DNA from 3 places in the Vibrio sp. YIC-376 genome. Region 1 is predicted to be linked to each of the others. Evidence: predicted binding sites of a transcription regulator. Region 1 holds the regulator's gene; each other region holds the start of a gene.

The links. Region 1 encodes CRP, which controls carbon source genes, mostly activating them, when cyclic AMP is high. Its sites were predicted from a motif close to TGTGANNNNNNTCACA; they were not measured.
Region 2: the regulator CRP is predicted to act here: its motif matches at 1,546-1,561, upstream of WJM94_RS19825 (CTP synthase).
Region 3: the regulator CRP is predicted to act here: its motif matches at 1,945-1,960, upstream of dinG (ATP-dependent DNA helicase DinG).

What each region holds. Positions count from the first base shown of each region.
Region 1 is NZ_JBBWFK010000023.1:17,040-20,326, reverse strand. Features, by position in the region: gene astD (succinylglutamate-semialdehyde dehydrogenase) at 1-108, shown strand, start outside; gene WJM94_RS23105 (DUF1338 domain-containing protein) at 356-1,147, shown strand; gene crp (cAMP-activated global transcriptional regulator CRP) at 1,296-1,928, opposite strand; gene WJM94_RS23095 (phosphoribulokinase) at 2,169-3,038, opposite strand; gene WJM94_RS23090 (YheU family protein) at 3,161-3,287, opposite strand, start outside.
Region 2 is NZ_JBBWFK010000013.1:31,836-35,122, forward strand. Features, by position in the region: gene WJM94_RS19825 (CTP synthase) at 1-1,461, opposite strand, end outside; gene mazG (nucleoside triphosphate pyrophosphohydrolase) at 1,676-2,467, opposite strand; gene relA (GTP diphosphokinase) at 2,677-3,287, opposite strand, start outside.
Region 3 is NZ_JBBWFK010000011.1:53,968-57,254, forward strand. Features, by position in the region: gene WJM94_RS18775 (DUF2057 family protein) at 1-324, opposite strand, end outside; gene WJM94_RS18780 (porin) at 492-1,490, opposite strand; gene dinG (ATP-dependent DNA helicase DinG) at 2,008-3,287, shown strand, end outside.

The DNA.
Region 1 (3,287 bases):
CGTCCAAGCGCATATTACGCAGCGGATTACTGTGCTTACCCAATGGCATCTATGGAAGGTAGCGCGACTGAACTACCTGCAACGTTGAGCCCGGGTTTAACGCTTTAATTTGAAGTATATGAGCCTCGGCAATGTACTGTGGCTCAGTTTGCCAGCGCACTGCTGATGTATGGAGTATTAATGTGCGTTGGCTGACTAGTGAAGTGATTAAAAACTTAGACAAGCGTGTTTAGACTGACTGATATTCCGTCACAGGTTGGTGGCTGCTCGTTCATTATTCTGGACAGCTTTTAAGGCTGTGAACGAGCCGCCAACATTCTTATCTTATCCCTACATCTCGTAACAAGGAGCCGTTATGACGCCCGATGTGTTATTTGAATCACTATGGCAAGACTACATTCAACGTCTATGCCCTTCTGCTGCTAAAGTTCATCAGCTTCTTCAGGAAGATGAACCTTTAATTAACGACCATATTGCTTTACGCACATTTAATGTTGAGCCTCTTGGCATTGAAACGCTGGCTAAGCCATTTTTAGCGATTGGCTATGAAGCGTGTGGTGATTATGTCTTTGAAAGCAAGAAACTCGTTGCTAAGCACTACGAGCACCCAGATCCAAAACAGCCAAAAGTCTTTATTAGTGAGCTCAAAGTAGAAGAGTGTTCTCCAGAGCTACAAGCGATTGTTGCGAAGCTGGTGGCACAAGTAGATGCAGAGAAACTGACAGGCAGCGCATTTTTGCATGGTGGCCGTTTATGGGACCTAAGTTTTGCAGATTATCAGACTCTGGCTAAAGAGAGCGAATACGCGTCCTGGCTTGCTGCACATGGTTACGGTGCAAACCACTTTACGGTTAGCGTGAATCAGTTGAACCAGCACAATGAAGTGCAAGAAGTGAATGATCACTTACGTCAAGCTGGATTTGTGATTAACGAGTCTGGTGGTGAAGTTAAGGGCTCGCCAGAAGTTTTGCTGGAGCAATCTTCCACCATGGCTGATAAAGTGCCTGTTCACTTTACTGAAGGCTCTGAGATCATTCCAGGTGGCTTCTACGAATTTGCTAAACGTTACCCAATGGCAAATGGTGAACTTTATCCAGGATTCGTTGCTGCTTCTGCAGATAAAATCTTTGAGAGCACGAATAGTTAATTCAATACGTTAACTCGATTCCCGATGGCTGCTTAAGGCCGTTGGGAATGGGGCTCTAGACTGACTCACTTTTATCTGTAAAGAAAAAGCCACCAATGTTGCCATTGGTGGCTTTGATTTATTTGACTTACGTTACTCTTATCAGAGATTAACGAGTACCGTAAACTACGATAGTTTTACCGTGCGCAGAGATTAGGTTCTGCTCTTCTAGCATCTTCAAGATACGACCTACTGTCTCACGAGAACAGCCAACGATTTGACCGATTTCTTGACGAGTGATCTTGATTTGCATGCCATCTGGGTGAGTCATCGCATCTGGTTGTTTTGCCAGGTTCAGAAGCGTCTGAGCGATACGACCAGTTACGTCTAGGAACGCTAGGTCACCCACTTTTTGGCTAGTTACTTGAAGGCGACGAGCCATCTGCGCAGAAAGACGCATTAGGATGTCTGGGTTTACCTGGATAAGCTGACGGAATTTCTTGAAAGAAATCTCAGCCACTTCACAAGGAGATTTAGCTCGAACCCAAGCTGTACGCTCTTGGTCTTCCTCGAATAGACCAAGTTCACCAATAAAGTCACCTTGGTTTAGGTAAGAAAGGATCATTTCCTTACCTTCTTCGTCTTTGATAAGAACCGCAACAGAACCTTTAACGATGTAGTACAAGGTTTCCGCTTTTTCGCCCGCGTGAATTAGCGTGCTCTTTGATGGGTACTTATGAATATGACAGTGTGAAAGAAACCACTCTAATGTTGGGTCGGTTTGAGGTTTACCTAGAACCATAATATCTCACTTCCTCTGCAGGGTACGCTTGCGCTATCCATATTTTAGCTAAGCCTGAATCAGGTTTACTAGAATAAGAGCACTTTTTATATGCTGCAAGCTATCTTGTGTTTCGGTAAGAAATAGTATCCTTTTTCTAGGATTATTTCTTGATTTTAATCGTGCCATGGTTGCTATTTTGTACGCAAAACTGTGCACATGATCACGGTATGAAAAGTAAACACTACGAAAGCGAGATTTTTAGCCAATTTTTCCTGTTTCTATGAGTTGTTGTAGGATAGGCCGTACGATCAGCTCCATCGCAAAGCTCATCTTTCCGCCAGGTACAACGATGGTGTTGTGGCGTGACATAAACGAACCATCAATCATGGCCAGAAGGTATGGGAAATCGACATTCTTGATACCACGAAGTCGGATCACCACAAAACTCTCATCTAAACTCGGAATACCTTTCGCGTTGAGCGGGTTTGAAGTGTCCACCGTCGGTACACGCTGAAAGTTAATATGAGTACGTGAAAACTGTGGAGTGATGAAGTTCAGGTAGTCATCCATCGAGCGAACGATGGAGTCCATGACGGCCTCTCGTGAGTGGCCACGGTCACGTGTATCGCGCACGAACTTTTGGATCCACTCCAGGTTTACAATCGGTACCATGCCAATCAGAAAATCGACGTGCTGAGCTACGTTCACGTCGCCATCTACAACGCCACCATGTAACCCTTCATAGAAAAGTACATCGCTGTTCTCTGGCAAATTTTGCCAAGGAGTGAAAGTCCCTGGCATCTGATTGTATGGTACGGCTTCATCGAATGTGTGCAGATAACGGCGTATGCTACCAGTACCGTTTTCGCCGTACTGATGGAAAAACTTTTCCAGGCCAGGAAAGTCATTGGCTTGTGGACCAAAGTAGCTGATGTGTCTGCCTTGTTCGCGTGCTTTTCGAATTTCGATATCCATTTCCGGGCGAGTAAAGCGATGGAAGCTGTCACCTTCAACCCATGCCGGTTTGACGTTCATCATGTTGAACATCTTACGGAAGGCTTCAGATGTAGTAGTTGTTCCGGCACCAGATGAACCGGTAACCGCAATAATTGGGTGTTTAGCTGACATGACAAACCTTGTCGAAAGTTTTTCCTTTAAGGTGCAGCAGGTGTCTACTGCACAATTGATAACCCACTATAGCACGTAACAACGCCTTGTCATCGACTGGGGTACGGTAAAATGTGAAGAGTCTAATACTTTGCTTTTCTTTGAATATCTACAGTTTCATGCAGCTCAGAATACACAATGACTGCTTCACCTTTTTCTAGTTGTGACTTTACCTGATCGATCTTATCTTGCAGGGAGACTTCTACCGTG
Region 2 (3,287 bases), on a different contig from region 1:
TTTTAGGCCAGCTTTTTCAATCTGCGGACGAAGATTGTTGTTTACTTCATAACGGTGGCGGTGACGTTCATGGATCGTCGCGCTACCGTAAAGTTGGTAAGCTTTAGTACCTTTTTCCAGGTGGCATAGCTGAGAACCCAGGCGCATTGTACCGCCAAGATCAGAAGTCTCAGTACGCTCTTCTACGTTACCTTCACTATCTACCCATTCAGTAATCAAACCTACCACAGGGTACTTAGTGTTTTTGTTAAATTCTGTTGAATGTGCACCTTCCATGCCCGCAACGTTACGAGCGTACTCGATAAGCGCTACTTGCATACCTAGACAAATACCTAGGTAAGGAACCTTGTTTTCACGTGCGTATTGAGCTGCACGGATCTTGCCTTCAACACCACGATCGCCGAAACCACCTGGTACTAGGATAGCATCTAGACCTTCTAGAACTTCTACACCTTTGGTTTCAATATCTTGTGAATCTACGTACTTAATTGTTACGTTTAGACGGTTTTTCAAGCCAGCGTGCTTAAGCGCTTCGTTTACAGATTTGTAAGCGTCTGGTAGTTCGATGTATTTACCTACCATACCGATGGTTACGTCACCAGTTGGGTTCGCTTCTTCGTAGATAACCTGTTCCCATTCAGAAAGGTCAGCTTCTGGCGCATTGATACCGAAACGAGCACACACTAGGTCGTCCAGGCCTTGAGATTTCACTAGTTGAGGGATCTTGTAGATTGAATCTACGTCCTTCATTGAAATTACCGCTTTCTCAGGAACGTTACAGAATAGCGCAATCTTCTTACGCTCGTTCGCTGGAATCATACGATCGCTACGGCAAACTAGAATATCTGGTTGGATACCGATAGATAGTAGCTCTTTTACAGAGTGCTGAGTCGGTTTAGTTTTTACTTCACCTGCCGCAGCAAGGTAAGGAACTAGAGTCAGGTGCATGAACATCGCGCGTTCACGGCCTACTTCGATTGCCAACTGACGAATCGCTTCCATAAACGGCAGTGATTCGATATCACCAACAGTACCGCCAACTTCAACAATAGCAATATCGTGGCCTTCAGAACCAGCGATTACGCGGTCTTTGATTGCGTTAGTGATATGAGGGATAACCTGAATCGTTGCACCTAGGTAATCACCACGACGCTCTTTACGAAGTACGTCGGCATAAACACGACCTGCAGTGAAGTTGTTACGCTTAGTCATCTTCGTGCGGATGAATCGCTCGTAGTGACCAAGGTCAAGGTCAGTCTCTGCGCCATCTTCCGTAACGAACACTTCACCGTGTTGAGTTGGGCTCATAGTACCCGGATCAACGTTGATGTAAGGGTCAAGCTTCATCATAGTCACTTTAAGACCACGAGCTTCAAGAATAGCCGCAAGAGATGCTGCTGCAATACCTTTACCTAGAGAGGATACAACCCCGCCAGTAACAAAAATGTAATTTGTCGTCATGTTTAACCTGAAATTGGTTGAATGAGGGAAATGGAGTGCTTCTGGACGGGAGATAAATATACCAGAAGCTCCTTACCGCCACAACGTGAAATCTATCACACCGCAATTTTTTATTTTTTGCTTCAAATCAAAGTGGACAGAGAGAAACTAAAGTGCGTATTTATGTTCTGAGTCAATCTTGCCCCATAAATAGCATTCTCTACCCATTCCAACTTTACTCTTCCGTTTTCACTTCATCCCAAAACTTATCAAGCTCGGTCAAAGAGCAATCTTTGAGTCCCCTGCCAGATTGAGCTACTTTCACTTCCACCTGCTTAAAGCGTCTTGCAAACTTCAAGTTCGCTTTACCTAATGCAACCTCTGGATCTTTGCCTAGATGACGAGCCAGATTGACGGTAGCAAAAAGCAAATCGCCCAACTCAAGCTCAACTTTTTCCTCATCCGGGTCAATTTGAAGCGCTTCTTCCATGACTTCATCAACTTCTTCCCGAACCTTGCCAACGACAGGACCAAGTGAGTCCCAGTCAAAACCGTATTTCGCACATTTTTTCTGAATCTTTGTAGCACGAGAAAGCGCCGGCAAAGAGTTTGGTATTGAGTCTAGGATACTTTCTTCCGATTTGCCTACTTGTGCTTTTTCTTTCGCCTTTTCTGCTTCCCAGTTCGCCGTAATTTCAGCATCGGATTCAAACTCAACATCAGAAAAAACATGAGGATGACGACGAGTCAGTTTTTCATTAACGGTTTCTACCACATCAGAAAATTCAAACAGCCCCTGCTCTTTGGCCAACTGGCTGTAAAAAATCACCTGAAACAGCAAGTCGCCCAGCTCTTCTTTAAGATTCGGCCAATCACGATTTTGAATCGCATCAACGACTTCGTAGGTTTCTTCTATCGTATGCGGCACAATGGTGTCGAAGCTTTGTTTCAGATCCCACGGACAACCACTCTCAGGATCGCGCAACTGCGCCATGATTGCTTCAAGCTGTTCAATTGGATGACTCATATACTTTTATTCCTTTAAACAAAAAAGGTGAGCAGCATAACCACTCACCTCTATTTAATTTGATTGTTTAACTCTCTAAATAGTTAACGTTGTAGCTAGGCGACAAGCAAACGAGACTCCTGAGCATGGTTCGCCATGTGATGGGCCTGAGCCGGCACCCCGGAGTGCGTGCAGTCAACAACGCTACAACGATAACTATGACGAGAGTTTTAGCCGAGACGTTTTACGGACATAACATCTTTTATTTGTTCAACACGTTTAGAAACGCGAGACAGCGCTTCCACATTGCTCACTTCGAGATCAAAGTCCATGATGGCCAGTTGACGACGATAATCGAGGCGGCTCTTCATGCTGGTGACTTTGATTTTTTCGTTCGCTAATAGGGTTGTGATGTCTTTAAGCAGACCACCACGCTCCATCGCTTCTACCCGTACGGTGAGAATGTATGAGCCGACAAAGCCGCTACCCCAGACGGTATCTATGATTCGCTCTGGCGCATGATGTCGTAACTCTTCTAGCTGCTCACAGTCACTACGGTGAACCGAAATACCACGACCTTGTGTTATGTAGCCACAGATCTCATCACCCGGAATTGGTTGACAACAACGAGCGAGGTGCGTCATCAGGTTATCTACACCTTCTACGACGACGGCATCTTTCTTAGGTCGGCTTTGAGCAGATGCTTTTTGCTCTGCTTCCTGCAATTTCTCTAGTGCTTGCTGGTCTTCTTCTTCAGCGGTCGGCTTATTTACCAGGGCATTAATATGATTAATGATCTGGTTGATGCGCAAATCTCCACTACCTACACCGACAAAGAGCT
Region 3 (3,287 bases), on a different contig from region 1:
TTGAACTAGCTCGTTCAGTTGCGGGCCATCGATTTCCAATTCGCCACCATTGACATCCAAAGTAAGAATATAAGGCGCTGAAGTGAAGTTACCACGCTTTTCACCTCGGCCTAACATTGTATTCATACGCAATACGATTTGATTCGGCCCCGTCGCAAGCATAAACGGTTTATCCATCTGTTTTGCATCTTGGCTATTGATAAATAGCACCTCAATCCCCTGAGCCGCATCCAGTTCCGTCAATGAATTGGTATTAGCATACGCATTAGGGACACTCAACGCGGAAAGCGCCATTAAAATCGAAGTCCAAATTGTACGTTTCATGATTTAACCCTTTTTTATCATTAAGTTTTATACCCAAATAATCTCGAAGCTTTGATATCACCATGCAATTTAAGCTCAGTTGGGTATAACGCTTACAACTTCCCTATATAATCAAAAAGGCCGCATAAATGCGACCTTTGGATTACATTCAACTTGATGCCAAGTTATTAGAATGTGTAGTAGATACCTGCTACAGCACCGTCAGCTTCAACTTTGTTGTCGCTGTCTACTTTGTTTTCGTAATCAGAGTACTCGATGAACGCTGCGATGTTGCTAGAAACTGCGTAGTCTGCACCTACAGTGTAGTAAGTGATTTCTTCGTCGTTGTCACCGTCAGTGAAACCGAATGAAGTGTAAAGACGTGCTTTTTCGATTTGGTAGTCTAGAGCAGCAGAAACTGTTTCTAGGTCTGTAGCGCCATCGATGTCTTCGAATACGTAGTTCACTGCTGCACCGAAGTTAGCTACGTTCAAACGTGCTGCTGCACCCATGATTTGGTGGTCATCACCTAGACCGCGGTTGCCTTGATCTTGGTAAGTTGCGCCTACAGTGAACATTTCGTTGATTTCGTATTGAGCAGAAAAACCGTATGCTACATCTTCATCTTCATTAGAAGATAGGTAAGAGTCAGCAATTAACTTAAGACCGCCAGTTGTGTACTTCATTGAAACTGCGTGACCAGCAGACTCAAGAGAGTTAACAAAGTCATCCATGTAACCGAAGCCTTCGTTAGTGTTATCGATAGTGATTGCATCTAGAGAATCACCGAAATCACCCACTTCACCAACAGCAATACCAAAGTTTTCACCGATGTACGCACCGAAGTAAAGGTCGTCAGTTTTCATTGACTGATCGTCATCCAACTTGCCTTCCCAACCATTGAAACCGTTACCGTTTTCGATTTCGAAAGAGCCGAATGCAGTTACCGTTTCGTTCAACTTGTGTTGTGCATCAATCTGGATTTTTGCCCATAGGTCTACGTCAACATCAGCTTTAGATTTCGTCTTTACACCAGCGTCAGTTACTGTTGTTTCAGCAGCACTTAGGTAAGTATCGATTTCACCTTTAACGTTGAATGAAGTTGTGCCGTCATCGTAGATGTTGCCTGCTGCAAGCGCAGAAGTAGAAATAGTTGCTACTGCTAATGCTAAAAGAGTCTTTTTCATAGTTAATCCACTGCCTTTTCTTAGTTTGGGATATCCTTTTCCGATTCCCTTTTTTTATATTTTTTGGGAAAAAGCGATAACTAGCTGTTACGCAATGCATTCCCAAAATCTGTGCCTAAGAGTGCAAAAGATTATTCTGCCTGTCAAATTTTATAAATCCAAATGTAAAAAAATAAAAATATTCTTTAAATTCAATGTGTTGATTTGTTTAATTTCAATTATTCGATCAACTTCTAAGCAATCGCCTTGAATTTTTTCAATTTACATATTCCTTAACAACAAAAACAACTGGAATGATTTGATTAAAAAACAGACCAACATTCAAGATAAAACACTAAACATACAGCTATTTTGGAGTTTTATATTTTTCATATAATGAAATTAATTTCATTTGGTTTAGGTTCAATATTTTTTTGTGAAGAAGATCGATATTCAAAAGAAAAGCATTCCATTTTGTGAACTAACTTACAGGTAGTGATGTGTGCTACTATTCGCCTCCAACGCACTTGAGGCCCGTATGCTGACCAGTAACATTCAAAAATCGATTCGCAATAGCTATCAAAACCTGCAGACTCAGCTTGATAACTTTGTACCAAGACGAGCCCAAAACTATCTCGTTGCAGAAATAGCCAAGACGCTTTGTGGTCAATATCATAAGTCCAATCGAATGCTCGTAGCTGAAGCTGGCACCGGAATCGGGAAGTCCCTCTCCTACCTTATGGCAGTGATTCCAGTCGCCATTTTCAATAATAGAAAAGTGGTAATCTCTACTGCTACGGTGGCCTTACAAGAGCAGCTCATTAGCAAGGACTTACCACTGTTTCGTCGTATTACGGATAGAGAGTTTTCGTTTATTCTGGCGAAAGGTCGGCAGCGCTACTGCTGCGCAGAAAAGCTTGCAACGGCCAGCGGAGTCGATGGCGGCCAGTTGGCGATGTTTGAAACTAAGCCTAAAAAGAAAGATATTGAGTTATTAGAGACGATGTACCGCTCTCTTGCTCAAGGAAAGTGGGATGGTGACCGCGACTCATGGCCAAAGCCTATCGATGACCAACTGTGGCAATTGATCGTAAGCGATAAGCACAGTTGCAATAACAGTTTACCGGGACATCGCGGATGTCCATTTCAGAAAGCCCGTTCTGAGCTCGATAAGAACGACGTGATTATTGCTAACCACTCGCTGGTCATGGCCGATGCCGACTTAGGTGGTGGCGTGATCCTGCCTGAGCCGGAAAACACCATTTATGTCTTCGACGAGGCGCATCATCTTCCTCACGTTGCCCGCGATCATGCCTCAGCATCGGCTAGCTTGAAAGGTGCTGCGGCGTGGCTAGAGAAGTTAAATCAATCCATTAGTAAGTTCTCTTCGTTAGCTGATGAAAAGCGAGTGGCTAGATTCCGTAATGATCTACAGGAGTCAGTTCAAACGTTGATTCCAGAGCTTAGCCAGTTAACTAAGCAGTTCGACCCGGCGCACTTTGAAGAAGGGATATATCGTTTTGAACATGGCGAATTGCCATCCTGGTTAGAAAATCAATCTAAAGAGCTAAAACAAGCAAGCAAGAAAGCGAATCAAAGTGTTGCGAAAATAGCCGATCTTATCGCAGAGCGTGTGAAAGATGGCGAATTGGCAGCAAGATTAGCCGAACCAGCTTTAGCAGAGTTGGGGTTTTATATTCAGCGATTAGAAAATCTCGCTCAAGTCTGGAATCTAATGGCGGAACCAGCACGCGAAAAAGGAGCGCCACTTGCGAGATGGTTGGAAAAACATCCAGATCGTGAGGGAGACTTTATTGT